2 regions of the Streptomyces sp. NPDC027663 genome follow, and region 2 is predicted to be linked to the other one. Evidence: predicted binding sites of a transcription regulator. Region 2 holds the regulator's gene; the other holds the start of a gene.

Region 1 (16,117 bases), on a different contig from region 2:
GCCGTGCCCTCGGGCGCACTGGTCCTGCCCGGGCTCGGGGTGCTCGGCGTGCCCTCGGGCCGGGTCCGGCTGAGCGGCGGCGCCGGGCTGTTGCGGATCGACGACGCCGGGGGCGGCAGCGCGGTCGCCCTGCGCCGGCAGCCCCGGGCGGGAGTGTCGGTGGCCGGGGAGCCGCACGACTGGACCGCGCTGCGCACCCTGCCCGGCGGCGACGCCGTCCTCGACGACCTGGACCCCTACCGGGTGCCGCCCGCCGGGATCGGGCCGCAGGGCGTACCGGGCGCCGAGCGGCCGCACTCCGCTCCGCAAGCGTGGGCGTGGCGCTGGCAGGAGGCCCGGCAGCTGCTCGCCGCGACCGACCCGGGCCGGCTCGCCGAGATCGCCGCCCTGGTCCGGGCCGTGGTCCCGCTGGCGCCGGCCGGCCGGGACGGCGGCGAGCCGATGACCGCCACCCTGCGCGCCGCCCCCGGCGCCGTACTGGCCCAGCTGCCCGGCGACGCGCAGGAACTGGCGGAGTGCCTGGTGCACGAGACCCACCACACCAAGCTCGCCGTCCTCGAAGGACTCGTCCCGCTGTGCCGCCCGGGCGCCGGGACACTGCACCGCGTGGGCTGGCGGCCCGACCCGCGCCCCGTGCCCGGCGTGCTCCAGGGGGCGTACGCCCATCTGGCGCTGGCCGACCTGTGGTGGCGGGCCCGGACCACGGGCACGCTGCCCCCGGCGTGGCGGACCCGGGCGGCCCAGCAGTTCGACCGGTACCGCGACGAGGTCGGCGGCGCCTTGTCCGTGCTCCGTGAATCCGATGAACTGACCTGTGCGGGAAGGCAGTTCGTCCGGGCGATGAGCGGACATCACGCCGGCCTCGGCTCGATGGCGCACACCCGCGAGTGACGCAGCATGAGCGTGCGGTTGCGTTACGTTATGCGGGCGGCTCTCCGGGCATGCGACAGGCGCGGGAACAGGGAGTGACGATGGTGGGACAGCGGCGGTCGGACACGGACGGTGCGACGGCACCCGAGCACTTCCTGGTGGTCTTCCCCGGCTACCACCGCTCGTGGGCGGCATGGATCGCACAGGCCCTGGAGCGCCACGGCCACCGCACCACCCTGCAACGCTGGGACCCGCCCCGCGAGGTGCCGCTGGAGGACTCGCTCGGCGACCTGCTGCTGTCCACCGGCCGCATCCTGCTGGTCCTCAACGACTGGTTCTTCGAACTCGGCCCCCGGCCCGCCGGTGAGTGGAACGACGTGCTGCGCGGCTTCGTCGCCGCCCACGCCGACCGCTTCGCCGCCGTCAACCTCACCAACCGCTCCCTGCTCCCGGCCACCGCCGTGCTGGAACCCGCCAGCCTGTGGGGGCTCAGCGAGGAGGCCGCCGAGGAACGGCTGCTGGCCCGGCTCGGCGTGGACCGCCGCCGCACCCCGCGCACCCTGCCCGCCCGCGTCCGCTACCCCGACACGCGCTGCGAGATCTGGAGCGAGGTCCCGCGCCGCAACCCGCGCTTCACCGGCCGCGACGACCTGCTCACCGATCTCCACCAGAGGCTCGCGGACGCCGAGCGCGGCAACGCCGTCTGCACCCTGCTCGGCATGTCGGGCATCGGCAAGACCCAGCTCGCCGCCGAGTACGCGCACCGGTTCAGCACCGACTACGACCTGGTGTGGTGGGTCAACTCCGACGACCGCAACATCCAGCGCGACCGCTTCGGCGAACTCGCCGTCGACCTCGGCCTCAGCATCGGCGGCGAGCCGGGCGAACGCATCCGCGCGGTGCGCGAGTGCCTGCGACGCGGCGAACCGCACGCCAACTGGCTGATCGTCTTCGACGGCTGGGACGACACGGCGGGCATGAACACCCTGCTGCCCCAGGGCCCGGGCCACGTCCTCATCACCTCCCGCAACCGCGGCTGGAGCGAGCACACCGACATCCTGGAGATCCCGGCCTTCCTGCGGCCCGAGTCCACCGGCTACCTCATGCGCCGCGCCCCGCACATCACGGCGGCGGAGGCGGACGAGGTCGCCGCCGAGTTCGGGGACGTACCGCTGCCGCTGGTACAGGCCGCCTCCTGGCTCGGCGAGTCCGGGATGGAGGTGCCCGAGTATCTCCGCATGGTGCGCGAGCGCCGGCTCTCCACGGTCGACGAGCCCGCCACCGGCGACGGCTTCCCGCAGTCCTCCATGACTTCCTGGTCGATACTGCTCAACCGGCTCCGGGTGTCGCAGCCGCACGCCATCGACGTCCTCGGCCTGTGCACCTCGTTCGCCCCCGGACGCATCCCGATCGGCCTCATCCGCGCCTACCCGCAGATCGACCTCCCCGAGGAACTGCGGTGGATGACGACCGACCTGCCCGCCTGGACCAGGGCCCTGGACACGCTGGTCAACTACTCGGTCCTCACCCGGGAGACCCGCGGCCCGGTCGGCGCCGACATGGGCCCGCACCAGGAGTCCGTGCACATGCACCGGCTCGTCCACGACATCGTCTCCAAGCTGACCGGAGAGGCCGGCCGGGCCGCCCACCAGCGGGTCGTGCGCAGCCTGCTCGCCGAGGCCGACCCGGGCAACCCGATGGACAGCAGGAACTGGCCCCGGTACGCCGAACTCCTCCCGCACCTGGAGCCGTCCGGCGCGCTGGAGAGCACCCAGCCCCGGGTCCAGCAGATGGTCCTGAACTGCCTGCGCTACTGCTTCCGCAGCGGGGAGTACAAGAGCGGCCTCGATCTGGCCCAGCGGATCCGCGAACGCTGGTCGCGCACCATGGACCCGCTGTCCCAGCTGATGCTCGACCTGACCTACCAGGAGAGCAACATCCTCCGGGCCAGCGGCAGATTCCGCGACGCCTACGACCTCGACCACGGCGTCCACCAGCGCCTGCTGACCGCGGAGCGGTCCGCCCCGCTCGCCGAGCTGTCCGTCCAGGGCAACATGGCCAACAGCCTGCGCCACCTCGGGCGGTACACGGAGGCGGACGCGGTGCAGCGGGAGGTCCTCGACGGCTACACCGCACTGCTCGGCCCGGACGAGGTCCCGACCCTCGTGTCCCGGCACAACGTCGCCGTCGGCCTGCGGCTCCTCGGCAGGTACCAGGAGGCGTACGACTTCGACCTGGAGACCCTGGCACGGCGGGAGAACGTGCTGCGCGCCCGGCACATCAGCACCCTCAACTCCGGCAGCGCCGTCACCCACGACCTGCGCCTGCTGGGCCGCTACCGTGACGCGCTCGCCCGGCAGGAACCGCTGGTCCGGCTGCATGTGCAGGTGCTCGGCCCGCAGCATCCGCAGACCCTGGGCGCCCGCACCCACCTGGCCATGTGCCGGCGCCGGGAAGGCAGCCACCAGCAGGACGTGGGGCCGTACATGGCGAGCCTGCTGGAGCAGTTGCAGCAGGTGCACGGGCCGGACCACTACCGGACCCTGGCCTTCGTCACCAACTACGGCAACTTCCTGCGCGAACACGGCGACCTGGACCAGGCCCGGGAGCTGATCGACAAGGCCGAGGCCGGCTACCGCAGCCTGCTCGGGCCGGCCCATCCGGTGGCCACGGGCATGCTCTCCAACACCGGGCTGGTCATGCAGGCCGCCGGTGAGCGGGCCGAGGCACTGTCGATGTTCGAGGCGGCGCTCGCCGGACTCACCGCGACCCTGGGCGGCGACCATCCGTGGGTGCTCGGCTGCGCTCTCAACGCGGCCGGCGGGCGCAACTTCAACGGCCGGATCCCCGAGGCCGTGGAACTGAGCCGGGACACGTTGCGCCGGGCCCGGCACACACTGGGCCACGACCATCCGCTGACGCTGTCCGCGCAGGTGGCTCTGGCCGCGGACCTGCGGGCGGCGCGGGAGGACGAGGAGGCGGGGAAGCTGGAGGACGACGGCCTGCTCGCCCTGACCCGCAGCCTGGGAGCCCAACACCCCCACACCATCTCCGCCCGCCAGCGCACGAGACCGTACTGGGACTTCGAGCCGTACCTGGGCTGAGCCGACAGGGTGCCCTGAGCTGTGGCCGGCCGGGGTGGGCATCGTTTGCCCGCGCCCGCGGGGTGCCGCTGCGCCCACCCCCAAGCTCTCGGCTTCGCTCGAGCAGGGGACCCCCACCGCCCCAGCGGCACGACTGCCCGCGGCTACGTGCGTAGCGACTGCCCGCGGCTACGTGTGTACTGCGACTGCCCGCGGCTATGCGCGTGCTGTGACTGCCCGCGGCCAAGGCGGTTCGTCTGCAGGCAGACTGCGACGGTGAGGAGCGCCCCGTAAGGGGCGCGGGGAACTGCGCGATCAGCCCCTACGCACCCGCAGCCGCGCACGGTCCCGGACTGCCCCCCGGGCAGGCGAAGGGCCCGGTACCGAGGAACAACTCGGTACCGGGCCCTTAAACCATTCGGCTGACCGCCGGAGGCGCTACGCGTCGAACACCTCACGCACCAGCTGCTCCTGCTCGGCCTGGTGACGCTTGGCCGAACCCACCGCCGGGGACGAGCCGTGCGGGCGCGAGATGCGCCGCAGCCGCTCGCCGGCCGGGATGTCCGCGCCGACCGCCAGGTCCAGGTGGTCGATCAGGTTGAGCGCGATGAACGGCCAGGCACCCTGGTTCGCCGGCTCCTCCTGCGCCCACAGGTACTTCTCGGCGTTCGGGTACTTGTTGACCTCCGCCTGCAGCTCCTCACCCGGCAGCGGGTACAGGCGCTCGATGCGGATGATCGCCGTGTCCGTGACACCGCGCTTCTGCCGCTCGGCCTCCAGGTCGTAGTAGACCTTGCCGGCGCAGAAGACGACCTTGCGGACCGCGGCCGGGTCGACCGTGCTGTCGCCGATGACCGGGCGGAACTGGCCCGTCGTGAACTCCTCCGCCTTCGACGCGGCGGCCTTCAGGCGCAGCATCGACTTCGGGGTGAAGACGACCAGCGGCTTGTGGTGCGGGTTGTGCACCTGCCACCGCAGGAGGTGGAAGTAGTTCGACGGCGAGGTCGGCATGGCGACCGTCATGTTGTTCTGGGCGCAAAGCTGGAGGAACCGCTCGGGGCGCGCGGACGAGTGGTCCGGGCCCTGGCCCTCGTAGCCGTGCGGCAGCAGCAGGGTGACGCCGGAGGTCTGGCCCCACTTCTGCTCGGCCGAGGAGATGAACTCGTCCACGACCGTCTGCGCGCCGTTGACGAAGTCGCCGAACTGCGCCTCCCACATCACGAGCGCGTCGGGGCGGGCCAGCGAGTAGCCGTACTCGAAGCCCATCGCCGCGTACTCGGAGAGCAGCGAGTTGTAGACGTTCAGGCGGGCCTGGTCCTCGGAGAGGTACTGCAGCGGGGTGTACTCCTCGCCGGTCTCCCGGTCGATCAGCACCGCGTGGCGCTGGCCGAAGGTGCCGCGCTGGGAGTCCTGGCCCGCCAGGCGGACCGGGGTGCCCTCCAGCAGCAGGGAGCCGACGGCGAGGGTCTCGCCCATGCCCCAGTCGATGGTGCCGTCCTCGACCATCGCCGCACGGCGCTGCAGCTGCGGCTGCAGACGCGGGTGGACGGTGATGTGGTCGGGGACGTTGACCTGGGACTCGGCGATCCGCTTGACGACCTCGGCGGAGATCGCGGTCGGGACCGTGACCGGGAAGCCGTCCTGCGGCGCCTGGACGTCGTCGGACGCCGGCTGCGAGGTGGCCTCGCGGACCTCGGTGAAGACCTTCTCCAGCTGGCCCTGGTAGTCCTGCAGCGCCTGCTCGGCCTCTTCCAGGGTGATGTCGCCGCGACCGATCAGGGACTCGGTGTAGAGCTTGCGCACCGAGCGCTTCTTGTCGATCAGGTCGTACATCAGCGGCTGGGTGAAGGCCGGGTTGTCCGACTCGTTGTGACCGCGGCGGCGGTAGCAGATGAGGTCGATCACCACGTCCTTGTTGAACGCCTGGCGGAACTCGAAGGCGAGCCGCGCGACGCGGACCACGGCCTCGGGGTCGTCGCCGTTCACGTGGAAGATCGGGGCCTCGATCATGCGGGCCACGTCCGTCGCGTACATGGAGGAACGCGAGGACTCGGGGGCCGCGGTGAAGCCGACCTGGTTGTTGATGACGATGTGGACCGTGCCGCCGGTGCGGTAGCCGCGCAGCTGCGACATGTTCAGGGTCTCGGCCACCACGCCCTGGCCCGCGAAGGCCGCGTCGCCGTGGATCGCCACCGGCAGGACCGTGAAGTCCGTGCCGCCCTTGTTGATGATGTCCTGCTTGGCGCGCGAGACGCCCTCCAGGACCGGGTCCACCGCCTCCAGGTGCGAGGGGTTCGCGACCAGGGAGACCTTGATCTGCTCGCCGTCGAGGCCCGTGAAGGTGCCCTCGGCGCCCAGGTGGTACTTCACGTCGCCGGAGCCGTGCATCGACTTCGGGTCGAGGTTGCCCTCGAACTCGCGGAAGATCTGCGCGTACGACTTGCCGACGATGTTGGCGAGGACGTTCAGGCGGCCACGGTGGGCCATGCCGATGACGACCTCGTCCAGGCGGGACTCGGCCGCGGAGTCGATCACCGCGTCGAGCAGCGGGATGACGGACTCGCCGCCCTCCAGCGAGAAGCGCTTCTGGCCGACGTACTTGGTCTGCAGGAAGGTCTCGAAGGCCTCCGCCGCGTTCAGCCGGCGCAGGATGCGCAGCTGCTCCTCGCGCTCCATCTTGGAGTGCGGGCGCTCCACGCGGTCCTGGATCCACTTGCGCTGCTTGGGGTCCTGGATGTGCATGAACTCGATGCCGGTGGTGCGGCAGTACGAGTCGCGCAGCACGCCGAGGATGTCGCGCAGCTTCATCATCGACTTGCCGGCGAAGCCGCCGACGGCGAACTCGCGCTCCAGGTCCCACAGGGTGAGGCCGTGCTCGACGATGTCCAGGTCGGGGTGCTTGCGCTGCTTGTACTCCAGCGGGTCGGTGTCGGCCATGACGTGGCCGCGGACCCGGTAGGAGTGGATCAGCTCGAAGACGCGGGCGGCCTTGGTGACGTCGTCGTCGTGGCTGGCGTCGATGTCCTTGAGCCAGCGGACCGGCTCGTAGGGGATGCGCAGGGCCTCGAAGATGTCGTCGTAGAAGCCGTTCTCGCCGAGCAGCAGGTTCGCGACCTGGCGCAGGAACTCGCCGGAGGCGGCGCCCTGGATGACCCGGTGGTCGTAGGTCGACGTGAGCGTCATGACCTTCGAGATGCCGAGCTTGTTCAGGGTGTCCTGGCTGGTGCCCTGGAACTCCGCCGGGTAGTCCATGGAGCCGACGCCCATGATCACGGACTGGCCGGGCATCAGACGCGGCACGGAGTGGACGGTGCCGAGGCCGCCGGGGTTGGTCAGGGAGACCGTGACACCGGTGAAGTCGTCCATCGTCAGCTTGCCGTCGCGGGCGCGGCGGACGATGTCCTCGTAGGCCTGCCAGAACTCGAAGAAGTTCAGCGTCTCGGCCTTCTTGATGGCGGCCACGACGAGCTGGCGGTCACCGTTGGGCTTGACCAGGTCGATGGCCAGGCCGAGGTTGACGTGCGGCGGCTTGACGAGGGTCGGCTTGCCGTCCTTCTCGCCGAACGAGTGGTTCATCGACGGCATGGCCTTGATGGCCTGCACCATCGCGAAGCCGATCAGGTGCGTGAAGGAGATCTTCCCGCCCCGGGCGCGCTTCAGGTGGTTGTTGATGACGATCCGGTTGTCGAACAGCAGCTTCACCGGGACCGCGCGGACCGAGGTGGCGGTCGGCAGCTCCAGCGAGGCGTTCATGTTCTTCGCGACGGCCGCGGACGGACCACGCAGCGTCACGTACTCGGGACCCTCGGGCGCCTCCTTCGCGGGGGCGGCCTTCGCCTGGGGCTGAGCGGGCGCCTGTGCGGGCTGCGCCGGCTTGGCCGGGGCGGGGGCGGCCTTCGCCGCGGGAGCGGGCGCCGGAGCCGCGGCGGGCTTCGCGGGAGCCGGGGCGGCGGCCCGGGGGGCCGGGGCCGCGGGCTGGGCCTGCGGGGCCGCGGTGGTCTCTGCGGCCCCCGCGGCCGCAGTACCCGCCGGAGCCGGGGTGGCAGGAGCACCCGGCTTGTAATCGGCGAAGAAGTCCCACCAGGCGCGGTCTACCGAATTCGGGTCCTGGAGGTACTGCTGATAGATCTCGTCGACGAGCCACTCGTTCGGACCGAACGCGGCAGCGGGGTTCTTCCCGGCTTGGTCGTCGGTGGAGATGCTCGAGTTACTGGGGGACTGTGGCGACACGGCGGCAACCGCCCTCTTCCGCTTCACAAGGTGATGGACAGCGGGAATAAAGGCTACGCCTCCAAGACCGTGAAGGTCAGGTCGGGCCCGTTCATCGTCGCGTAAGTCACATCAGAAATCTTGTTTCAGGGCTTGAAATGGCGGGAAACAAGCGTGGTTCCGCATGTGAGAGGGTGCACCGGCCGGGGCCCGGGGCGCCTGGATACGGCGGATGGCGCGGGCCGGCCCCTGATCACACGTGTCCAGCTGCACGGCAACGGCGTGCAGGCTCGTGGATCTTGTGCCTCCGGTTCGGACTTTACGTCAACTTGGGACGGAAGTCAGTCCCGGGAGAGTGACGATGATCCGGCAGCCCCGCTCGGATTCGGCCACACCGATCCGGCCGCCGTGCAGATCCACCGCCCAGCGGGCGATGGCCAGCCCCAGCCCCGTACCGCCGTCGCTGCCCGGTCCGTGCGGCCGGGTCACCGCCCCGCGGTTGAACCGCTCGAACACCCGGTGCCACTCCGACCTCGGGATGCCGGGTCCCTCGTCCAGGACCTCCAGCTCCAGCGACTCCGGCTGCGGCCCGCGCCGCGCCTTCACGGTCACCCGGCCGTGCGGAGGACTGTGCTTGACCGCGTTGTCGATCAGGTTCGCCACGACCTGGTGGATGCGCTCGGGGTCCGCGTGCGCGGTCAGCTCCGGCGGCGAGACGTCCAGGTGCAGATGGACGTCGGTGCGAGTGTGGCTGCCCGACCCGGAGGCGATGCCCGCGCGCGCGGAGGCGACCATGTTGGCCTCCTTCAGCACGCCCGAGAGGTACGGCCACAGCTCGAACCGCCGCATCTTCAGCGGGACGACGCCGTTGTCGAGCCGGGACAGGTCCAGCAGGGTCTCCACCAGGCGGCCGAGCCGCTCGGTCTGTTTCAGGGCCGTCCGCATGGTCTCCGGGTCGGCCTCGGTGACCCCGTCGACGATGTTCTCCAGCACCGCGCGCAGGCCCGCGATCGGGGTGCGCAGCTCGTGCGAGACGTTCGCGACCAGCTCCTTGCGCTGGCGGTCCTGGGCCTCCAGCTCGTCGGCCATGACGTTGATCGTCTGGGCCAGATTGCCGAGTTCGTCCCGGCGGCTCTCCTTCACCCGGCGGGTGTAGTCGCCGTGCGAGATGGAGCGGGCCACCGCGTTCATCTCGTCCAGCGGCATCGTGAGCGAGTGGGCCACGAACTGCGTGATGAGCAGTGTGGCGATCATCGAGAAGACCGTGATGAAGCGCAGCTCCGTCTTGGTGTGCACCGCGACGATCGACAGTCCGGTGGTGATCAGCACCGCGATGACGACGAGTGCACCCAGCTTGGTCTTGATCGAGAACGGGCGTACGCCGGCCCAGGGTTCCTCGCCGAGGTTCCCGGGGCTCCTCCGTGCGGTCCGGCGCCCGTCGCTGGTCATGGGTTCGGTGTCTCCAGTGCGTAGCCCACACCGTGCACGGTACGGATCCGCTCGGCGCCGATCTTCCGCCGCAGCGCCTTGATGTGGCTGTCGACCGTGCGGGTGCCGGAGGCGTCCGCCCAGTCCCACACCTCGGCCAGCAGCTGCTCCCGGGAGAGCACCGCGCGCGGGGTGTTCGCCAGGCACACCAGCAGGTCGAACTCGGTCGGCGTCAGGTGGACGTCCTCGGCCTTCACCCGCACCCGGCGCTGGGCGTGGTCGATCTCCAGCTCGCCGAGCCGCAGGATGCCGGAGCGCGGCGTGGTGGCGGCCAGCGCGGCCCGCTCCACCCGGCGCAGCAGCACGTGCACGCGGGCGGCCAGCTCCCGCATCGAGAACGGCTTGGTCATGTAGTCGTCGGCGCCGACACCGAGCCCGACCAGCATGTCCGTCTCGTCGTCCCGCGCGGTGAGCATGAGCACCGGCACCGGCCGCTGCGCCTGCACCCGCCGGCACACCTCGAGCCCGTCGAAGCCGGGCAGCATGATGTCGAGGATCAGCAGGTCGGGCTGCCAGGCCTCGGCCGTGTCGACCGCGGCCGGACCGTCGGCCGCGGTTTGCACCAGAAATCCCTCGGCACGCAGCCGGGCCGCGATGGCGTCGACGATCGTCGGGTCGTCCTCGACGACCAGCACCCGGCGCTGTGCGCCCGGGGTGGTCGTCGCCGCGCCGCTCTGGGAGGTGTGTGTCTGCTCCATCGCCCGCCCCTGTTGTTGCTTTCCGGAATCCGTGGGGTGATCCCATGTCTGCGTTTGACGCTTGAATGATCTGCGTCAGGGCAGCACATTACGGGGACTCACCGCGCTGTCGCTATCCAGGTCTGACGGCAAGGTGCACGGCGTCGGGAACGCCCCGGGCAACGGGCACCTCTTCGGTACGCACCAGTCGGAACCCGGCATTCCGCAAGCTTCCTTCAAATTCCGGAGAGGGCTGCGCCGACCACACCGCCAGCACGCCGCCGGGCCTCAACACCCGTGCGCAGGCCGCGATTCCGGCGGGGGAGTAGAGGCTGCCGTTGTCCTCCGTGACGGTCCAGCCGGGACCGTTGTCGATGTCGAGGCACAGTGCGTCGAACGTGTCCGATGTCTCATTGACGTAAGTCACGAGATCCGCTTCCACCAGCGCGGTGCGCGGGTCGGCGAGCGCGTCCGCGGTCATCCCGGCCAGCGGTCCGTCCCGGTGCCAGCCGATGACGGCGGGCTCCCGCTCCACCACGGTGATCCGCCCCCACCGGGGGTCGGCGGCGGCGTGTGCGAGCGAGAACCCCACTCCCAGCCCGCCGACCAGCACATCCGGCGCCGGGCGCCCGTCCAGCGCGTCGCGTGCGGCGTCGATCAGCAGCCGCTCCGAGCGGCCGTCGGAGGTGTCCATCAGAAAGCAGCCGTTGGCGATGATCTGCAGCAGCACACCGTGCCTGCGCAGTACCACCTCGCCGTACGGGCCGTCGTGCCGGTCCAGGACCACGGGTGAGTCGTACGCGGCAGTCATGAGCCCATCCTCCTTGAACGGGGCCTGGCATTCACGGGAATTGCGCATGACGGCCACGGACGGGTTGCCGCGGCAGGAGGCCGGACGCGAGCGGCGGCTGAGAGGTTGCTGTGAATTCGCCCTCCCGTGGCGCCGGCCATAGACAGCGGCATGCCGAACGCGAAGTGTGGGGCACGACGGAAGGAGCGCCTCAGCGTGGAACGGATCACGACGGGCCCTGCGACGGATGCCTCCCCGCCCGTGACGGGCGCGTCCCTTCCGGACGGCGCCGCCGTCGTCCCGCCCCCGGCGCTCGCCGGCCTGCTGGACGGCATGCCACGCCGGCGCGGTACCGCCCCTCTGCCGGCCCCCGATGCACCACCCGACCCGGCCCCGGCGGGCCAGGCCGCTCCGCCGTACCTCCCGCTGTCGCTGTCGCTGTCGCTGTCGCGGTTGCGGCGTCTGGTGCCCACGCCGGCCGGAACCCCGTTCACCTTCGCCTACGTCTGCGTCCTGGCCCTCACCTCCGTGATCGCGGCCCTCTCCGGCCCGAGCCTGCTGCACGCCCTCCATCAGGCCTCCAGCACGGACGTCGCCCATCTGGTGCGCGCGCCCGTACCGGTGCTGCTGGCGAGCGCGCTGTGGATCGCGGGCGGGGTCCTCTCGCCGTACGCGACCGTGTGCGTGCTGGTGCTCACCGCGCTGGAGCGGCGGACGGGCGGGGTGCGGGCCGCCTGTGTCTTCCTGGCCGGGCATGTCCTGGCGACCCTCGCCACCGAGATCCCGGTGGGCTTCGCCGTCCTCCTCGGTCACCTGCCCGCGACCTCGCTGCACCGCCTCGACTACGGCATCAGCTTCGGTGTGGCCGCCAGTACGGCCGCCCTTGCGGGTCTGCTCCGCCCCTGGGTGCGCTGGCCGCTGCTGACCCTTGCGGCCGGCGTGCTCCTGGACGGTCTGGCCGCCCGCACGGACCCCGTGACCAACTGGGGCCACATCATCGCCCTGGGGGTCGGCGTGGCGGCCTGGCCCATGGTCGGGCGTCGGCACCGGCCGGCCTGAAGGGGCACGGGGGACTACGCGAGGCGCACCCCACGGCCCGCACCCCCGCACGTTCCGGCAGCTCATCCCGCTCGGCCGCACATGATCGCTCAGAGCGAACAGGCCCGGGGAACACCAGCCCATCTCCCGCAGTTGAGTCGGCATAGCTCAAGTTGACTGCCTAAGGGGAGATCATGGCTGCTGAGTCACCGGCGTTCACGCTGAAGCTGCCCGTGCTGCCGCTCGACGACGAGGTCGTGCTGCCCGGCATGGTGGTTCCGCTGGACCTGAGCGACGCCGAGGTGCGGGCCGCGGTGGAGGCCGCCCAGGCCGCCGCCCGGTCGGAGCCGGGGAAGCCCAAGGTGCTGCTGGTGCCGCGCATCGACGGCACGTACGCCAAGACCGGCGTCCTCGGCACGGTCGAGCAGGTCGGCCGGCTCGCCGACGGCGACCCGGGGGCTCTGATCCGCGGCCGCAGCCGGGTGCGCATCGGCGCCGGCACCACCGGTCCGGGCGCCGCGCTCTGGGTCGAGGGCGCCCGCATCGAGGAGAACCTGCCCGATCCGCTGCCCGGCCACATCGCCGAACTGGTCAAGGAATACAAGGCGCTCGCCACCACCTGGCTGAAGAAGCGCGGCGCATGGCAGGTCGTGGACCGCGTCCAGGCCATCGACGACGTCTCGGCGCTCGCCGACAACTCCGGCTACTCGCCGTTCCTCACCACCGAGCAGAAGGTCGAGCTGCTGGAGACCGCCGACCCGGTGGCCCGCCTCAAGCTCGCCACGCAGGCGCTCCGCGACCACCTCGCCGAGCAGGAGGTGGCCGAGACCATCGCCAAGGACGTCCAGGAGGGCGTCGACAAGCAGCAGCGCGAGTTCCTGCTCCGCCGTCAGCTGGAAGCCGTCCGCAAGGAGTTGCGCGAGCTGAACGGCGAGAACTCCAAGGATTCGGCCGAGGAGTCCGACGACTACCGCGCCCGCGTCGAGGCCGCCGACCTGCCCGAGAACGTGCGCGAAGCCGCCCTGAAGGAGGTCGACAAGCTGGAGCGCGCCTCCGAGCAGTCGCCCGAGGGCTCGTGGATCCGCACCTGGCTGGACACCGTCCTGGAGATGCCCTGGAACGAGCGAACCGAGGAGGCGTACGACATCCAGGGCGCGAAGGCGGTGCTCGACGCCGAGCACGCGGGCCTGGAGGACGTGAAGGAACGCATCACCGAGTACCTGGCCGTGCGCAAGCGGCGCACCGACCGCGGGCTCGGGGTCATCGGCGGCCGGCGCGGCGGCGCCGTACTCGCCCTGGTGGGCCCGCCCGGTGTCGGAAAGACCAGCCTGGGCGAGAGCGTCGCCCACGCGATGGGCCGCAAGTTCGTCCGGGTCGCCCTGGGCGGCGTCCGCGACGAGGCCGAGATCCGCGGTCACCGCCGTACGTACGTCGGTGCGCTGCCCGGCCGGATCGTGCGGGCCGTCAAGGAGGCCGGATCCATGAACCCGGTGGTCCTGCTGGACGAGATCGACAAGGTGGGGTCCGACTTCCGGGGCGACCCGGCCGCCGCCCTGCTCGAAGTGCTCGACCCGGCGCAGAACCACACCTTCCGGGACCACTACCTGGAGGTCGAGCTGGACCTGTCGGACGTGGTCTTCCTGGCCACGGCCAACGTCCTGGAGGCCATCCCGGAGGCGCTCGCCGACCGCATGGAGATCGTCCGGCTGGACGGTTACACCGAGGACGAGAAGGTCGTCATCGCCCGCGACCACCTGCTCCCGCGCCAGCTGGAACGGGCCGGACTGGGCGAGGACGAGGTCACGCTGGACGAGGGCGCGCTGCGCAAGCTGGCCGGCGAGTACACCCGCGAGGCGGGCGTCCGGAACCTGGAGCGGTCCGTCGCCCGGCTGCTGCGGAAGATCGCAGCCCAGCACGAACTGGGCGAGCGGGACTTGCCGTTCACCGTGACAGACGGCGACCTGCGCGGGCTGATCGGCCGCCCGCACCACGTGCCCGAGTCCGCCCAGGACCCGGCCGAGCGCCGTACGGCCGTGCCCGGGGTGGCGACCGGTCTCGCGGTCACCGGCGCCGGCGGCGACGTGCTCTTCGTGGAGGCGTCCCTCGCCGACCCGGAGACCGGCGCGGCGGGCCTGACCCTCACCGGACAGCTGGGTGACGTGATGAAGGAGTCGGCGCAGATCGCGCTGAGCTTCCTGCGCAGCCACGGCGCCGAGCTGGAGCTGCCGGTGGCCGACCTGAAGGACCGGGGCGTGCACATCCACTTCCCGGCGGGAGCGGTGCCGAAGGACGGCCCGAGCGCCGGCATCACGATGACCACGGCCCTCGCCTCGCTGCTTTCCGGCCGGCTCGTCCGCACGGACGTGGCCATGACCGGCGAGGTCTCGCTGACCGGCCGCGTGCTGCCCATCGGCGGCGTCAAGCAGAAGCTGCTCGCCGCCCACCGCGCCGGGGTGACCACCGTGATCATCCCCAAGCGCAACGAGCCCGACCTGGACGACGTCCCGGCCGAGGTGCTGGACAAGCTCGACGTCCACGCCGTGACCGACGTGCGCCAGGTCCTGGAGCTGGCGCTCGCGCCCGCCGTGAACGGCGCGGCGCCGGAGGTTCCCGTGGCGGCGTGACGGACGCTGCGGGAAAGGCGAGGCCCGGGTCCCGTGAGGGAGGCCCGGGCCTTCGCCGTGCCCGGCCCCGGACGGGGCGCATGCAGCAGCCGCCGGACGGGGGCACATGCGGAGCCAAGCCACCGGACAGGAGCGCGTACGAGGGCCACCGGACAGGAGCGCGTACAAGGGCCACCGGACGGGGCACATGCAGGTGCCACAAGATGGGGCGCATACAGGGACCAATCGATAGGATTCAGGTAGGAGCCAGCCCTCCGCAGCCGACCGGGGTGAGGGTGGTGTCTCGATGAACACGGCGTCCAGGCAGGCGAGTTGGCCGCCCCGCAGCGCCTCCGGCCTGATCGGGGCCGAGATCGCGGGCTACCGGGTCGAGCGCGAACTCGGACGCGGCGGCATGGCCGTCGTCTACTGCGCCAAGGACCTGCGCCTCGGCCGCACGGTCGCCCTCAAGCTCCTCGCCCCCGAGTACACCCGCAACGAGGCCTTCCGCAGCCGCTTCGCCCAGGAATCCCGGGTCGCCGCCGCCATCGACCACCCCAACATCGTGCCCGTCTTCGAGGCCGGTGAGGCGGACGGCATCCTCTACATCGCCATGTGCTTCGTCTCCGGCCTCGACCTGCGCGCCCTGATCGACCGCGAGGGCCGGCTGCCGGTGCCGGCCGCGCTGCGCATCGCCGCCCAGCTGGCCTCCGCGCTCGACGCGGCCCACGCGCGGGACCTGGTCCACCGGGACGTCAAGCCAGGCAACGTGCTGGTCGCCAAGGGCGTCGACAGCGATCACCCCGAGCACGTCTACCTCACCGATTTCGGGCTGGCGAAGAAGTCGCTGTCGCTCACCGGATTCACCTCGGCCGGCGAGTTCATCGGCACATTCGACTATGTGGCGCCCGAGCGGATCACCGGCCGCCCGGTGGACGGCCGGTCCGACCAGTACAGCCTCGCCTGCGTCGTCCACGAGATCCTCGTCGGCCACCCGCCCTTCCACCGCGAGGACCACGTCGAGCTGCTGTGGGCCCACCAGTGCGATGCGCCGCCCGCCCTGAGCGAGGAGCGGCCGGACATCCCGGCCGAGGCCGACGAGGTCATGTTCCGGGCCCTCGCGAAGGTGCCGGACGACCGCTACGACACCTGCATGGACTTCGTGTCGGCCCTGCGCACCGCCGTGGGCGAGGTGGGCCCGCGCGGACGTACGCCCACGCTGGTCGACATGCGGGTGGGCGCCGCCTGCCCGGATCCCGGGGCGGATGCGGGAGCGGGCCGGGCGGAGCTGCCCGAGCCTCCGGCCTGGGCCGGACCCGTGCTGCGAGGGCCTGCCGGATAGCGGACACCGCCCACCGG
Region 2 (16,117 bases):
GGCCTTCTTCACCTCGTCGGCGATGCCGTGCGCGTCGACCGCGTCGAGCAGGATGACGTCGACCTTGTTGTCGATCAGGTTCTGCATCTGCTCGGACTGCCGGGCGGCGCTCGCGTCGGCGTTGGCGTATTCGACCTTGCCCTGCTTCTTGGTGAGTTCGGCCACCTTGTCCCGGATGATGGGGAAGTCGAACTTGTCGTAGCGGGAGTTCGCCTTCTCGGGCAGCAGAAGGCCCACCGTGACGTCGTTGCCCTTCGTCGGGCTTGCGCTTGCGCCGTCCCCCGTCGCGTTCAGCACGCCACAGCCGGCGAGCGAGAGGGTCATCGTGGACGCGGCCACGGATATGGCGATACGACGCATTCGGGGGCTCACTTCAGGTGCGTTCCGGACGTGGGCGCTGCTATACGACCCAGGTGTCTGAAAAGACAACGCGGACGCCCCACCCGGCGTCAAGAAGAATCACTTAACGAGTCCGCAACACCACGCTCAGCTGCATCTGTGAAGGTCACGCGAAACCACCTTCAAATGCCCTTTACGGACCGTACATCCCAAGGGACTTCATGGGGCCGGCAAAGATCCGTACAACCAACTCGGTCCGTCCCGAGTCGGACCCACGGCTGCCCCGAGCCGCCCCCACTCGATCAGAGGAACGAATGAACCCAGCCAGACGTACGACCGCCACCGCTGTCGTACTCGCCGCCTCCGCCGCCCTGCCGAGCGTGGTCGCGACGCCCGCGTCCGCCGCCACGAGTTGCGCCTCGCCGGTCTACACCCGGCAGTTCTTCGCGAACACCACATTCTCGGGCACACCGAAGAAGACGGACTGCGACAGCGGCATCCACGAGCAGTGGGGCACCGGCGCGCCGGCCTCCGGCCTGCCGAAGGACAACTTCGGCGTCCGCTGGACCGTCACCCGCGACTTCGGCTCCGGCGGGCCCTTCGCCCTCGCGGCGAGTGCCCAGGACGGCATCCGGGTGTACCTCGACGGCACCCGCAAGGTCGACCTGTGGAAGAACGTCTCCCGCACGCAGTCGAAGACGGTCGACGTCACCGTCCCGTCCGGCAGGCACACCCTGCGCGTCGACTACGTCAACTGGACCGGCGGCGCCGACGTCTCCTTCGGCTACGCCCCGCGCACGGGCGCCGACGTCGACAAGGTCAAGCCCCTGGTGCCGGCCGGGGTGTCGGTGACGTACGACAAGGCGACCGGTCAGGCCAGGCTGGGCTGGACGAAGAACAAGGAGATGGACCTCGCCGGCTACCGCGTCTACCGGCGCCTGAAGGGCAAGCCGTTCGGCGCCGAGCCGCTCGCGACCCGCACGGTCACCTCGTACACCGACACCGCCCTGCCGCAGACCGGCGAGACGTACTACTACGAGGTCCGTGCCTTCGACCGGTCCGGCAACGAGTCGGCCGGTACGGCGGACCAGCCGGTCACCACCGTCGACCGGACCGCGCCCGCCGTGCCCGTCATCACCAAGGCGACCGGCGAAGTGACCGCCGAGGGCGGCACCGGCGGGCTCGAGGTCGCCTGGGACGGGGTCGCGGGCGCGGTGTCCTACCGCGTCTTCCGCGCCCCCACCGAGAACGGCACGTACACCCTGCTGGGCAGCACGGACAAACTCTCCTACCTGGACACCTCGGCCGCCGAGAGCGTCGTGTACCACTACCGGGTCTCGGCCGTCGACGCGGCCGGCAACGAGTCCGTCCGCTCCGCGCCGCAGCGGGGGAAGATCTGGGACAACGACCCGCCCGCGCTCGTCACCGGCCTGACGGCCACCCCGGCCGAGTACGGCTTCCACCTGGAATGGGACAAGAACCCGGCCACGGACCTGAAGTACTACACGGTCCACCGGGGCGAACTGGTCGGCGACGACGACGAGCAGGTCTGCTACGGCGTCTCGACGCAGTACGTCTCGCCCACGGAGACCTCCTACACCTACCTCGCGCGCCCGGAGGGCGAGGAGGTCTGCTTCTTCGTGGACGCCGTCGACGACGAGGGCAACTCGGCGATCCGGTGGAACGGCCCGGCCCCGGCCGTGATCGCGACCGAGCTGGACATGACCCCGAGCGTGACCACGCCCGAGGATTCACCGGTCCAGCTGAACGCGTCCGCCGGGGAGGACGGCGCGGGACCGGTCACGCTGGGCTGGAACGCGGTGCCCGGCGCCACCGGCTACCGGGTCTACCGCTGGAACCCTGGCACCAAGGCCTACGAGAAGCTGACGGACACGACCGGGACCTCCTACGAGGACACCGGCGCCCCGAAGGGCACCACTCACTTCTACTGGGTGACCGCCCTGCAGGCGGACGGCACGGAGTCCGCGGCGGGCGGCGACTGGGCCATCCTGGCGCCCTGACCGCACGAGGAAAGGGGCCGGCAGGATCGCTCCTGCCGGCCCCTTCCTCGTCATGGGGTGTCAGTCCGAGGACGGCTGCCGCTTCGGACGCCACACCACCAGCGCACTGGTCTGCTGGACCTCCTGGTACGGCACCAGGTCGCGCCGGTAGGAGGCGTGCACGGCGGCCTCGCGCTGCTGCATCGCCGCCGCCGCGCCGTCCAGGGCCGCCTCCAGCTCCACGACCCGGGACTGGAGCGCGGCGACCTGGTTCTCCAGTTCGATGATCCGCTTGATGCCGGCCAGGTTGATGCCCTCGTCCTGTGACAACTGCTGCACCTGGCGGAGCAGTTCGATGTCACGGGCCGAGTAGCGGCGGCCCCGGCCCGCGGTGCGGTCCGGGGAGACCAGGCCCAGGCGGTCGTACTGGCGCAGCGTCTGCGGGTGGAGTCCGGAGAGCTGGGCCGCCACCGAGATGACGTAGACCGGGGTCTCCTCGGTCAGTTCATACGGGTTGCGCCGACGGCCGTCCATCACTCTCAAGCTCCCTTCGCAGCCTCGAACAGCTCCGCCCGCGGGTCCTCGCCCGCGGTTGCCTCGCGATACGCCTCCAGTGCGTCACGAGCCTTCCCCGACAGGTCCTGCGGGACACTCACCTCGACGGTGACCAGCAGGTCGCCGCGGGTGCCGTCCTTGCGGACCGCGCCCTTGCCCCGCGCCCGCATGGTGCGGCCGTTCGGAGTGCCGGGCGGCAGTTTCAGGGTGACGGTGGGGCCGCCCAGGGTGGGCACGCGCACCTCTCCGCCGAGGGCCGCCTCGGCGAACGTCACCGGGACGGTGACGGTGAGGTTGTCGCCCTTGCGGCCGAACACCGGGTGCTCGCCGACGTGGACGACCACGTACAGGTCGCCTGCCGGGCCGCCCCGTTCGCCGGGCGCGCCCTTGCCGCGCAGCCGGATCCGCTGCCCGTCGGTCACCCCGGCCGGGATGCGGACCTGCATCGTGCGCGAGGACTTCGCGCGGCCGCTGCCCTTGCACTCCAGGCAGGGATGCTCGGCGATCAGACCACGGCCCTTGCAGTCGGGGCAGGGGTCGGTGAGCGAGAAGCCGCCGCCGGAGCCCCGCGCGACCTGTCCGGTGCCGACGCAGGTCGGGCACACGCGCGGTGTGCCGTTCTTGTCGCCGGTGCCCGAACAGGCCTTGCAGGGCGCCTGGGAGGACATCCTGAGGGGCACCGTGGCGCCCTCGATGGCCTCCGTGAAGCTCAGCGTGACCTCGGTGTCGATGTCCTGGCCGCGCCGCGGCTGGGTGCGGCTCGTCCCCGCGCCGCCGCGGTTGAACAGGCCGCCGAAGACGTCGCCGATCCCGCCGCCGAAGCCTCCGCCCTGGGCGTTGCCCCCGAAGAGGTCGCCCAGGTCGAAGTTGAAGGAGCCGCCGGCCGCGCCCGGCCCGGGGCGGAAGCCGCCGTTGCCGAACAGGGCGCGAGCCTCGTCGTACTCCTTGCGCTTCTTGGGGTCGCCGAGGATGTCGTTGGCCTCGGAGATCTCCTTGAAGCGCTCCTCGGCCTTGACGTTGCCCTTGTTGGCGTCCGGGTGGAACTCGCGGGCGAGCTTCCGGTACGCCTTCTTGATCTCGGCCTCGGTGGCGTCCTTGGGGACGCCGAGGACCTTGTAGTAGTCCTTCTCGATGAAGTCCTTGGTGCTCATCCTCGACGTACCCCCTTTCCCGGCCTTCCCGGTTCTCCCTCAGTGTTCACGTCAGCCCTCTTCCGGGCCACCGCTCTCCTTGTCGTCGGCCGCGGGAGCCTCTTCGGCGCCTTCCGCCTTGACCGTCTGCGCGCCGGGCTGCGGCTCGGCGACGGCCACCCGCGCGGGGCGGATGGTGCGCTCGCCGATGCGATACCCGGGCTGCAGGATCGCCACGCAGGTCGTCTCGGTGACGTCCGGCGCGTAGGAGTGCATCAGGGCCTCGTGGATCGTCGGGTCGAAGGGCTCGCCCTCCTTGCCGAACTGCTGCAGGCCCATCTTGGCCGCGACGGTCTCCAGCGACTCGGCCACCGACTTGAAGCCGCCGACCAGTTCGCCGTGTTCCCGCGCGCGGCCGATGTCGTCGAGCACGGGCAGGAGCTCGGTCAGGAGGTTCGCGATGGCGATCTCCCGGACCGCGACCCGGTCACGCTCGACGCGGCGGCGGTAGTTCTGGTACTCGGCCTGGAGGCGCTGGAGGTCCGCCGTGCGCTCGCCGAGCGCGGTGCGCACCTGGTCCAGCTGGGCCACCAGGCCCGCGTCTGCACTTCCGTCCCCGGCCGGGGCCGCCCCCTCCTCGGGGGCGGCCTTCGACTCGGCGTCTTCGGGGGTCACGCCGGAGGGGACGTCGGGCTTCTCCTCGAAGCCCGGGGTCTCCTCCGTCACGCGGCACCGTCCTTGCGCTCGTCGTCCACGATCTCGGCGTCGACGACATCGTCCTCGGCCTTGGCCTCACCGGCACCGGCGGACGCGCCGTCCGCGGCCTGCGCGCCCTGGGCGTCGGCGTACATGGCCTGGCCCAGCTTCTGCGAGACGGCCGCGACCTTCTCGGTGGCGGATCGGATCTCGCCGGTGTCCTCGCCCTTGAGGGCTTCCTTCAGCTCGGCGACGGCGCCCTCGACCTCGGTCTTGATCTCGCCGGGGACCTTGTCCTCGTTGTCCTTGAGGAACTTCTCGGTCTGGTAGACGAGCTGCTCGCCCTGGTTGCGGGTCTCGGCGGCCTCGCGGCGCTTGTGGTCCTCCTCCGCGTAGCGCTCGGCCTCCTCGCGCATGCGGTCGACCTCGTCCTTCGGGAGCGAGGAACCGCCGGTGACGGTCATCTTCTGCTCCTTGCCGGTGCCGAGGTCCTTCGCCGTGACGTGCATGATGCCGTTGGCGTCGATGTCGAAGGAGACCTCGATCTGCGGGACGCCACGCGGCGCCGGCGGCAGACCGGTCAGCTCGAACATGCCGAGCTTCTTGTTGTACGCGGCGATCTCGCGCTCGCCCTGGTAGACCTGGATCTGCACGGACGGCTGGTTGTCCTCGGCCGTCGTGAAGATCTCGGAGCGCTTGGTCGGGATCGTGGTGTTGCGCTCGATCAGCTTGGTCATGATGCCGCCCTTGGTCTCGATACCGAGGGACAGCGGGGTGACGTCGAGCAGCAGGACGTCCTTGACCTCGCCCTTGAGGACACCGGCCTGGAGCGAGGCGCCGATGGCGACGACCTCGTCCGGGTTCACGCCCTTGTTGGCCTCCTTGCCGCCGGTCAGCTCCTTGACGAGCTCGGCGACGGCGGGCATACGCGTGGAACCGCCGACCAGGACGACGTGGTCGATCTCGCCGAGCTGGATGCCGGCGTCCTTGATGACGTTGTGGAACGGCGTCTTGCAGCGCTCCAGCAGGTCCGCGGTCAGCTGCTGGAACTGAGCGCGGGTCAGCTTCTCGTCCAGGTGCAGCGGGCCCTCGGCGGACGCGGTGATGTACGGCAGGTTGATCGAGGTCTCGGTGGACGAGGACAGCTCGATCTTGGCCTTCTCGGCGGCCTCGCGCAGACGCTGCAGGGCCATCTTGTCCTTGGACAGGTCCACGCCGTGACCGGACTGGAACTGCTTGACCAGGTAGTCGACGACGCGCTGGTCCCAGTCGTCACCACCGAGGTGGTTGTCACCGTTGGTGGCCTTCACCTCGACGACACCGTCGCCGATCTCCAGGAGGGACACGTCGAAGGTGCCGCCACCGAGGTCGAAGACGAGGATCGTCTGGTCGTCCTTGTCGAGGCCGTAGGCGAGCGCCGCCGCGGTCGGCTCGTTGACGATGCGCAGGACGTTCAGACCGGCGATCTCGCCGGCCTCCTTCGTGGCCTGACGCTCGGAGTCGTTGAAGTAGGCCGGGACGGTGATGACCGCGTCCGTGACCTTCTCGCCCAGGTAGGACTCGGCGTCCCGCTTGAGCTTCTGCAGGATGAACGCGGAGATCTGCTGCGGGTTGAAGTCCTTGCCGTCGAGCTGGATCTTCCAGTCGGTGCCCATGTGGCGCTTCACCGAGCGGATGGTCCGGTCCACGTTCGTGACCGCCTGGCGCTTGGCGACCTCGCCGACGAGCACCTCGCCGTTCTTGGCGAAGGCGACGACGGACGGCGTGGTCCTGGCGCCCTCGGCGTTGGTGATGACGGTGGGCTCGCCGCCCTCCAGAACGCTGACGACGGAGTTAGTCGTGCCCAGGTCGATGCCGACCGCACGTGCCATGGTTGATTCCTCCAGCTGACTTGAGTGGAACAGGCTCAAGTGTGCATGAGCGGATCCTTCGGGTCAACAGACCTGAGTCAGACCGGCTCAACTCTTATCCGTTCCTTACACGCAACCGGCCGCTGACCTGCGTAGACGGCGGGCGCCGTGATTGCTGGACGGGCATTCGAAGGAGTACGAGTACGGCCACGGCGACAGCCACACCGCCGGCCACCCACAGCGCGGCCCCCTCCCCGGTCCAGCCGGAGTGCACCAGTACCCCCACGAGCACCGAGGAAAAGGCGCCGGCCCCGAGCAGGACGACCGACCCCTGCGGGGTCAGCCCCAGCCGGCGCAACCGGTGCGCGAGATGGTCGGGGCCCCGCCTGAGCAGCGGGCGCCGGGCCACCGAACGGGCGAGGACCACGAGGAGGGCGTCGGCCACGGCGACCGCGGCGAGGCAGAACACCACGGCCGCGCTCGGCCCCAGGTCGTACCCCGCGCGCGTGAAGACGACGGCGGAGGACAGCAGGAAGCCCGTGAAGAGCGAGCCGCAGGCGCCGAGCCCGATCCGCGCGGGGTGCCAGTTGTGCATCAGGAAGCCGGTGAGGGCGGCGGCGACCACGCTCAGCAGCACGGCGAGGCCGTCCATGACCTCGGCGGCGGCACAGACGCCCGCCCCGAACGCGGTGATCACCCCGACGGTCCCGGCGAGCCCGTCGGCGTGGTCCAGGCCCTTGAAGGCGAGGGTGGCCAGGACGATCCAGCCCACGGCCAGCAGCCCGCCCGGCACGCCCGTCTCGTCGTACGGCACCACCCAGGCCGCCGCCACGGCCGCGCCCGCGACGAGCACGCGCGCGCGAAGCCGCCACACGTCGGCCACCAGGCCCAGCGCGGCGACCCCGGCGGCGACCGCCAGCAGCCGCCCGACCCCGTCCCCGAGCGGGGCGACCCGGGTCCACTCCCCCGCCCAGGCGACGAGACAGGTGACGATCACGACGGCGAGGCCGCCGAGCAGCGGGAGCGGCCGCTGCCGGCGGGGGTCGAGGATCCCGGCCCTCAGAGCGGGCAGCCGGAGCGCCGCCGCGAGCACGGCGGTGAAGAGCAGGGCGGCGGTGGCGGCTGCGATCCCGTAGAGCACGGCTCTAAGGTAGGGGCGAAAGTATCAATTCGGTACGAATAACACGATCTGATTGCCTGTAGGCGGATGACGCAGGGTCCCCTCAGCGACCCAGATCACCCCGCGCCCGGCTGCATCCGGACGGAAGATGGGGGTACTCTCAGACGGACTACATAAGTTACCGCTTAGTAATGTCGATCAGCTCAGACAGCTCGTTCAGACCGAGGCCGCCTCAGGAGCCCCAATGCAACTCGCCGCGATCATCGTGTCGCTGGTCCTGATCGTGGTCGGCGTGGCACTGTTCGGCCGCGCCCTCCTGCAGATCTACAACTTCATGCGGCTGGGCCAGCCGGTGCCGGCCGGCACGCGGACCAACGATCCCACACAGCGCACCATCACCGTGGCCAAGGAGTTCCTCGGCCACACCCGGATGAACCGCTGGGGCGTCGTCGGCGTGGCGCACTGGTTCGTGGCGGTGGGCTTCTTCTCGCTGCTCCTGACGATCGTCAACGCCATCGGCCAGCTGTTCCAGGCGGACTGGCTCCTGCCGGTCATCGGCGAGTGGGCGCCGTACAACGTGTTCGTCGAGTTCCTCGGCACGATGACCGCGCTCGGCATCCTCGTCCTGATCGTCATCCGCCAGCTGAGCAAGCCGAACAAGCCGGGCCGCAAGTCCCGCTTCGCCGGCTCCAACTTCGGCCAGGCGTACTTCGTCGAGGCCGTCATCCTCATCGTCGGCGTCTGCATCTTCATGCTGCACGCCCTCGAAGGCGCCCAGCACCACGTGGACGGCTACGAGGCCTCGTTCTTCATCTCGTACCCGGTCGTCGCCTGGCTGCGGGACATGGACGTCTCCACGCTCCAGAACCTCACCTACTTCTTCGCCGGCCTGAAGATCGCGACCTCCTTCATCTGGATGATCACGGTCGCCCTGAAGACCGACATGGGTGTGGCGTGGCACCGCTTCCTGGCGTTCCCGAACATCTGGTTCAAGCGCAACGCCGACGGCGAGACCTCCCTGGGCGCCCTGCTCCCGATGACCTCCGGCGGCAAGCCGATCAACTTCGAGGACCCGGGCGAGGACGACGTCTTCGGCGTCTCCCAGGTCGAGCAGTTCTCCTGGAAGGGCCTGCTGGACTTCTCCACCTGCACCGAGTGCGGCCGCTGCCAGTCGCAGTGCCCCGCCTGGAACACCGGCAAGCCGCTCTCCCCGAAGCTGCTGATCATGTCCCTGCGGGACAACGCGCACGCCAAGGCGCCCTACCTGCTGGTCGGCGGCGGCAAGACCGTGGAGGGCGAGGAGAAGGCTTCCGAGGAGCAGCTCAAGGACGTCCCCGCCGCCGCCCTGGCCGAGGCCGAGCGCCCGCTGATCGGCACCGCCGAGGAGAACGGCGTCATCGACCCGGACGTCCTGTGGTCCTGCACCACCTGCGGCGCCTGCGTCGAGCAGTGCCCGGTGGACATCGAGCACGTCGACCACATCGTCGACATGCGCCGCTACCAGGTCATGATCGAGTCCGCGTTCCCGTCCGAGGCGGGCACGATGCTCAAGAACCTGGAGAAGAAGGGCAACCCCTGGGGCCTGGCGAAGAAGCAGCGCCTGGAGTGGACCAAGGAGGTCGACTTCGAGGTCCCGGTCGTCGGCAAGGACATCGAGGACCTCACCGAGGTCGAGTACCTGTACTGGGTCGGCTGCGCCGGCGCCCTCGAGGACCGCGCCAAGAAGACCACCAAGGCCTTCGCCGAGCTGCTGCACATCGCGGGCGTGAAGTTCGCGATCATGGGCGGCGACGAGAAGTGCACCGGTGACTCCGCCCGCCGCCTCGGCAACGAGCCCCTGTTCCAGGAGCTCGGCATGGAGAACGTCATGGCCCTGAACACGGCGTTCGGCGAGGAGCTGGACGACGACGGCAAGGTCACGGCGGAGTCGAGGAAGCCGAAGTCGGCGAAGAAGATCGTCGCCACCTGCCCGCACTGCCTCAACACCCTCGGCAACGAGTACCCGCAGCTCGGCGGCGACTACGAGGTCATCCACCACACCCAGCTGCTGCAGCACCTGGTGGACGAGGGCAAGCTGATCCCGGTCACGCCGGTCGAGGGCATCATCACCTACCACGACCCGTGCTACCTGGGCCGCCACAACAAGATCTACACGCCACCGCGCGAGATCATCGGCAAGGTCCCGGGCCTGCGCAACGAGGAGATGCACCGCCACAAGGAGCGCGGCTTCTGCTGCGGCGCCGGCGGCGCCCGGATGTGGATGGAAGAGCGCATCGGCAAGCGCATCAACAACGAGCGCGTCGACGAGGCCCTGTCCCTGAACCCGGACATCGTCTCCACCGCCTGCCCGTTCTGCCTGGTCATGCTCACGGACTCCGTGAACGGCAAGAAGAACGACGGCAAGGCCAAGGAGTCCATCCAGGTCGTGGACGTCGCCCAGCTGCTCCTCGACTCCGTCAGGACGCCGGTCGACCCGGCGGGCGAGCCGGAACCGGAGAACGAGCCGGAGCCGGAGCCGGTGAAGTAACGGCCCCCTCCCAGGACCGACGGCGCCCCCTGACCCGCACAGGCAGGGGGCGCCGTCGTATGTGCTCAGTCCACACCGGACGGTACGCGTGTGGCGTGGTGGGTCGGGGGGACACCACGGTTCTGTAAGCCGGCCGGGTCTGGCCGGGGTACTGCGCCGGAACGCCGCCGAGCGGCCCGCGCGGGACCGCTTCAGCCCGCGCGGGACCGCTCGGAAGCCAGGCGCCGTCGGTCCGCTCCTCGGCCGGGCGCCCGTGGGCTCCGCCTGCTGCACCACGGCCGGGCGCCGGCGGGCCCTGCCTGCGCAGTACGGCTAGGCGCCCTTGGGCCCCGCCTGCTGCACCACGTCGAAGGACCACAGCGTGGAACCGGAGGCGGCCGGCCGGGGCCGCTCGGCGCCCTCGCCGCCGCCCTGGTGCGCGGTCTTCATCGGGCCCTCCATCCACGCCTGGAAGGACTCCTCGTCCCGCCAGCGCGTGTACACGAGGTACTGGTCGGTGCCCTCGACGGGCCGCAGCAGCTCGAACCATTCGAAACCGTCGGAGTTCTCCACGGCGTGGGCTCGCGAGGCGAACCGCTTCTCCAGCGTCTCCCGCTGCTCGGCGGGAACGGTCAGCACGTTGATCTTCACTACGCTCATGGCACCATCCTGGCCCACCCGGGCGCGCACGGGCACGGACGCCATGCCTTCCCCTCCGGCACGGCCGTCTCGTTCGGAACCGTGCTCCCGGCAGTCACAGCGATCCCCTGCCGTTTCCGAACTCACGTACAACCCTCGCGCCCCACAGCGGGTCTCCTGATCGCCGGCCGCTCCGTGAACCGCGGGGGAACCCACGACGAACACGGGCGGTCCCGCACCCCACCGTCTGTGGATGCCCCGCCAGGCATCCCCCGCATGCCGCAGGAGACCGCATGCACACCCACCCGCGACTCGCCCTCGCGACGGCCGTTGCCGCCGCGCTGACGGGCGGTCTGCTCACGTTCGCCGCATCCCCCGCCACCGCCGCCGACTCCTCCAAGGTGACCGGGGCCGACTTCAACGGCGACGGCATCGGCGACATCGCCACCTCCGCCGCGACCGCCTACGTGAGCGGCCACAAGAGCGCCGGCCAGGTCGTCGTCCTGTACGGCACGGCCACCGGCGTCTCCTCCGCCGCACGCACCACCATCAGCCAGAACACCTCCGGCGTCCCCGGCACCGCCGAGGCCGGCGACGTGTTCGGCGGCGACCTGGCGTACGCCGACTTCAACGGTGACGGCTACGACGACCTCGCCGTCGGCGCCCCGAGCGAGAAGGTCGGCACCGACACCAACGGCGGCGGCATCGCCATCCTCTGGGGCTCCCCGAGCGGCCTGACCGGCAAGGGCATCGACGTGCCCGACCCGGCCGCCTCCTCCCACGACTTCTGGGGCAAGACCCTGGCCGCCGGCGACTTCGACGGCGACGGCAAGGCCGACCTGGCCGTCGGCACCTCCGCCGCCACCCTGTACCTGTACAAGGGCGGTTTCACCACCGCCGGCGGCTACGGCAGCCGGACCACCGTCAAGCCGCCGATCCAGTCGGGCACCAACGACTACCCGTACGGCCCGCTGAACCTCACCGCCGGTGACGTCAACGGCGACGGCCGCACCGACCTCGTCGTCGACGGCTACGAGACCCAGACGCAGTACGGCTGGAACACCAACTACTGGCTGCCCGGCACCACGAGCGGCCTCAGCGGCTCCACCGCCGAGGCACTCGCGCCCGGCATCATCACGGCCATCGGCGACATCGACGGCGACGGCTTCGGTGACATCGTCAGCGGCGCCGACTGGGACGCCAAGGACCCCGACGGCACCGTCAACCCGGGCGCGGCCGACGGCGGCAAGGTGAGCGTCACCTACGGCTCCGCCTCCGGCCCGGCCACCACCACCGGGATCACCCAGAACACCGGCAACGTGCCCGGCACCTCGGAGAAGGGCGATGCCTTCGGCTACGAGCTGGACCTCGGCGACGTCAACGGCGACGGCTACCAGGACCTCGTCGTCAGCAGCCCGCAGGAGAACATCGGCACCGTGTCCGACGCCGGCAGCGTGACCGTCCTGTACGGCTCCGCCTCCGGCGTGAACACCGCCTCCGGCGCCCAGGCCTTCTCCCAGAACACCGCGGGCGTCCCCGGCAGCGACGAGAAGTCCGACCTGTTCGGCACCGACGTCAAGCTCGACGACGTCACCGGCGACGGCAGGGCCGACCTGGTGATCGGCTCGTACGAGAACAGCGGCGACGGCGCCGTCACCTACCTGCCGTCCAACGGCACACAGATCACCACCACCGGTGCGCGCGCAGTCGGCGCCTCCGCCGTGGGCGTCTCCACCACCGGCACCCCGCAGTTCAGCGCCGTCATCGCCGACTGACACCGACCGACACCGACCGGCGCGAACCGGCGCGAACCGGCGTGAACCGCACTGGCAGCGTCTCCGGCCGGGCCCCCACCCCGGTGGGCCCGGCCCCACACCTCCCTCCCGAACGGACCGCAATGCGCAAGCGCACCCTGCTGCTCGCAGCGACCCTGACCACGTCCCTCACCGCGGGCGTGCTCGCCGCCCTGCCCGCCACCACGGCCGCCGCCGCCCCCTCCGGCCTGGCCGGCGACTTCAACGGCGACGGCTACCGCGACCTAGCGATCTCCGCCCCGATCGCCAAGGTCTCCGGAAAGAGCGGCGCCGGTTACGTGGCCGTCGTCTACGGCTCGAAGAGCGGCCTGGACACCGCCCACCGCCAGATCATCAGCCAGGCCACGGACGGCATCCCCGGCACCCCCGAGTCCTCGGACTACTTCGGCGACCGCGTCACCACCGGCGACCTGGACGGCGACGGCTACACCGACCTGGTCGTCGGCGTGCACGGCGAGCGGATCGGCTCCACCGACTCCTTCGGCACCCTGACCGTCGTCTGGGGCGGCCCGAGCGGGCTGAAGACGGCCACCGACATCTCCTCGCCGCTGCCGAAGTACCGCAACGAGCTGGGCTGGGCCCTCGCCGCCGGCGACTTCGACGGCGACGGCCACACCGACCTGGCCGCCGGCAACAACGCCTCGCCGTCCCTGAACATCTTCCGCGGCCCCTTCTCCCGCACCGGCAAGGCCGCCGCCCTCACCGGCGTCGACACCGTCGCGCAGACCACGATCTACCCGGACAAGCTGATCGCGGGCGAGGTCAACGGCGACGGGAAGACCGACCTGCTGGTCATGGGCCAGGAGGAGACCAGCGGCGGCGACTACCGCACCCGCAGCGTCCTCTACACCGGCTCGGCCACCGGCCCGAAGGCGGGCAAGAAGCTCGCCGGCGGCTACGAGGCGGTCATCGCGGACGTGAACAAGGACGGCTACGGCGACATCGTCACCGGCAACTTCATGGAGAAATCCGCGACCGAGCCGAACGGCGGCCCCGGCGGCGCGATCACCGTGACCTACGGTGCGTCCGGCGGCCTGAGCAGCCGTACCCCGGTCCGCATCACGCAGGACACGGCCGGCGTGCCCGGCACCGCGGTGAAGGGCGACGGCTTCGGCTGGAGCCTGTCGGCCGGTGACACCGACGGCGACGGCTACCCGGACATCGCCGTCGGCGCCGAGAACAAGTCCGTCGGCGGTGCGCGCAAGGCGGGCACCGTCACCGTGCTGCGCGGCTCGGCCTCCGGCCTGACCGGCTCCGGCGCCAAGTCCTTCTCCCAGGACACCGCGGGTGTCCCGGGCACGGCGGAGTCCCTCGACTTCTTCGGCTCGGCGGTCCGGCTCACGGACCTGAACGGCGACGGCCGCGCGGAACTCGTGGCGAGCGCCACCAACGAGAACACCGGCGACGGCGCCGTGTGGCTGCTCAAGTCCACCACGTCCGGCATCACGGCCACCGGCGCCAAGTCCTTCGGCGGCACGGCCCTGGGCGGTCCGGCGGGCGACTCCTACTTCGGCGACGTCCTGTCGGGCTGAGCCTGCGGGGCACCCTGAGGACCATGCGGAACCCCGAGAAACTCCGGGTGCCGCGCCTGACGGTCCCTTAGGGGATGTCACAGGTCAGCCGCAAAGCCGGGCCCGGAGCACCGGGCCCGGCACATGAGCCTGCCGGACCAGGTACGTTCGATGTCGTGGCTGGATTCAGGATCGGACGCGGGGGCCGGGACAACCGCACCCCCCAAGGACAGCAGGCGCCGCAGGGACCGTCGTACGGGCACGGACAGGGACCCGGTCGGCCCGGAGGGCCGTCGTACGGCCAGCCGCCGTACGGACGACCGGGCCCGTCGGGCCGCCCGTCGGGGCCCGCGCACGGCTACCCGTCGGCGCCACAGCCGCCGTACCCGCAGCAGGGACAGTCGTACGGATACCCGGGCCCGGCCGACGACGGACCGGAGTACTTCGGCGACGGCGGCTACCCGGGCCCCGGCGGACCCGGACACGGCGGACACGACCCCTATGCGGCCAACAACCCGGGCCACACGCAGGCCTTCTCGGTCGACGAGGCCGCCGGCTACACCCAGGGCGCGACCTACCACGCCGGAGCTGCCGCCGCGCCGGCCGCTCCGCTCGGCCCGCCCCTGCACTGGAAGGAACTGCTGAAGGGGATCATCCTCTCCCCCGACCGGACCTTCCTGCGCATGCGGGACTACACGATGTGGACCCCCGCCCTCGTCGTGACCTTCCTCTACGGCCTGCTCGCCGTCTTCGGCTTCGACGGCGCACGCCAGGACGTGATCACCGCGACGCTCTCCAACGCGGTGCCGATCGTGCTGGTGACGGCGGTCGTCATGGTGATCGGTCTGTTCATCCTGGGCGTGGTCACCCACACCCTGGCCCGCCAGCTCGGCGGCGACGGCGCGTGGCAGCCCACGGTGGGCCTGTCCATGCTGATCACGGCCCTCACCGACGCCCCCCGTCTGGTCGTCGCCATGTTCTTCGGCGGCGACGCCGGCTTCGTCCAGATCCTCGGCTGGGCCACCTGGATCGGCGCGGGCGCCCTGCTGACCCTGATGGTCTCCCGCTCCCACGACCTGCCCTGGCCGAAGGCACTGGGCGCGTCGGCGATCCAGCTGATCGCCCTGCTGTCGATCGTGAAACTGGGCACGTTCTAGCACCCGAACGAAAGGGCCCCTGGCGCGACAGCCGGGGCCCTTCGGCGTATCTGGACCAGTCCCGGGCGCAGCTGCCGCGGACCTAGGCGTCCAGCACCTGTCCGGCCCGCTGCACGACGGGCGGCTCGACACTCCACGGGAAGTTGATCCAGTCGTCGGTGCGCTTCCAGACGTACTCGCACTTCACGAGGGAGTGGGACTTCTCGTAGATCACCGCGGAGCGCACCTCGGCGACGGTGTCGAGGCAGAAGTCGCGCACCAGCTTCAGCGTCTTGCCGGTGTCGGCGACGTCGTCGGTGATCAGTACCTTCTTGTCGGAGAAGTCGATCACGTTCGGCACGGGCGCGAGCATGACCGGCATTTCCAGGGTGGTGCCCACACCGGTGTAGAACTCGACGTTCACCAGGTGGATGTTCTTGCAGTCCAGCGCGTAGGCGAGTCCGCCGGCGACGAAGACGCCACCGCGCGCGATGCTGAGCACGATGTCGGGTGCGTACCCGTCGTCGGCGATGGTCTGCGCCAGCTCACGGATGGCGGTCCCGAACCGCTCGTACGTCAGGTTCTCCCGCACGTCACTCATACCGCTGCTGCCCTCACACCTGGGTCCGATGGAAATTGACGTAGGACCGCGAGGCGGTCGGCCCGCGCTGCCCCTGGTACCGGGAGCCGTAGCGCTCACTGCCGTAGGGGAACTCGGCGGGCGAGGACAGGCGGAACATGCACAGCTGTCCGATCTTCATCCCCGGCCACAGCTTGATGGGGAGCGTGGCGAGGTTGGACAGCTCCAGGGTGACGTGTCC

Evidence for each region. Region 2 encodes HspR, which represses chaperone genes until heat shock. Its sites were predicted from a motif close to TTGAGNNNNNNNNNCTCAA; they were not measured.
Region 1: a site for HspR is predicted at 12,309-12,327, ahead of lon (endopeptidase La). Genes of this name have one in related genera too.

What each region holds. Positions count from the first base shown of each region.
Region 1 is NZ_JBVHSK010000002.1:146,926-163,042, reverse strand. Features, by position in the region: gene ACZ4SF_RS05575 (aKG-HExxH-type peptide beta-hydroxylase) at 1-891, shown strand, start outside; gene fxsT (FxSxx-COOH system tetratricopeptide repeat protein) at 972-3,974, shown strand; gene ACZ4SF_RS05565 (multifunctional oxoglutarate decarboxylase/oxoglutarate dehydrogenase thiamine pyrophosphate-binding subunit/dihydrolipoyllysine-residue succinyltransferase subunit) at 4,392-8,183, opposite strand; gene ACZ4SF_RS05560 (HAMP domain-containing sensor histidine kinase) at 8,487-9,611, opposite strand; gene ACZ4SF_RS05555 (response regulator transcription factor) at 9,608-10,348, opposite strand; gene ACZ4SF_RS05550 (spermidine synthase family protein) at 10,461-11,138, opposite strand; gene ACZ4SF_RS05545 (rhomboid-like protein) at 11,334-12,176, shown strand; gene lon (endopeptidase La) at 12,350-14,779, shown strand; gene ACZ4SF_RS05535 (serine/threonine-protein kinase) at 15,066-16,100, shown strand.
Region 2 is NZ_JBVHSK010000008.1:329,712-345,828, reverse strand. Features, by position in the region: gene ACZ4SF_RS23310 (sugar ABC transporter substrate-binding protein) at 1-360, opposite strand, end outside; gene ACZ4SF_RS23305 (fibronectin type III domain-containing protein) at 654-2,360, shown strand; gene ACZ4SF_RS23300 (heat shock protein transcriptional repressor HspR) at 2,421-2,873, opposite strand; gene dnaJ (molecular chaperone DnaJ) at 2,879-4,045, opposite strand; gene grpE (nucleotide exchange factor GrpE) at 4,097-4,750, opposite strand; gene dnaK (molecular chaperone DnaK) at 4,747-6,591, opposite strand; gene ACZ4SF_RS23280 (MraY family glycosyltransferase) at 6,686-7,711, opposite strand; gene ACZ4SF_RS23275 ((Fe-S)-binding protein) at 7,935-10,217, shown strand; gene ACZ4SF_RS23270 (antibiotic biosynthesis monooxygenase family protein) at 10,530-10,856, opposite strand; gene ACZ4SF_RS23265 (FG-GAP-like repeat-containing protein) at 11,129-12,610, shown strand; gene ACZ4SF_RS23260 (FG-GAP-like repeat-containing protein) at 12,733-14,181, shown strand; gene ACZ4SF_RS23255 (Yip1 family protein) at 14,256-15,317, shown strand; gene ACZ4SF_RS23250 (phosphoribosyltransferase) at 15,400-15,897, opposite strand; gene dcd (dCTP deaminase) at 15,911-16,117, opposite strand, start outside.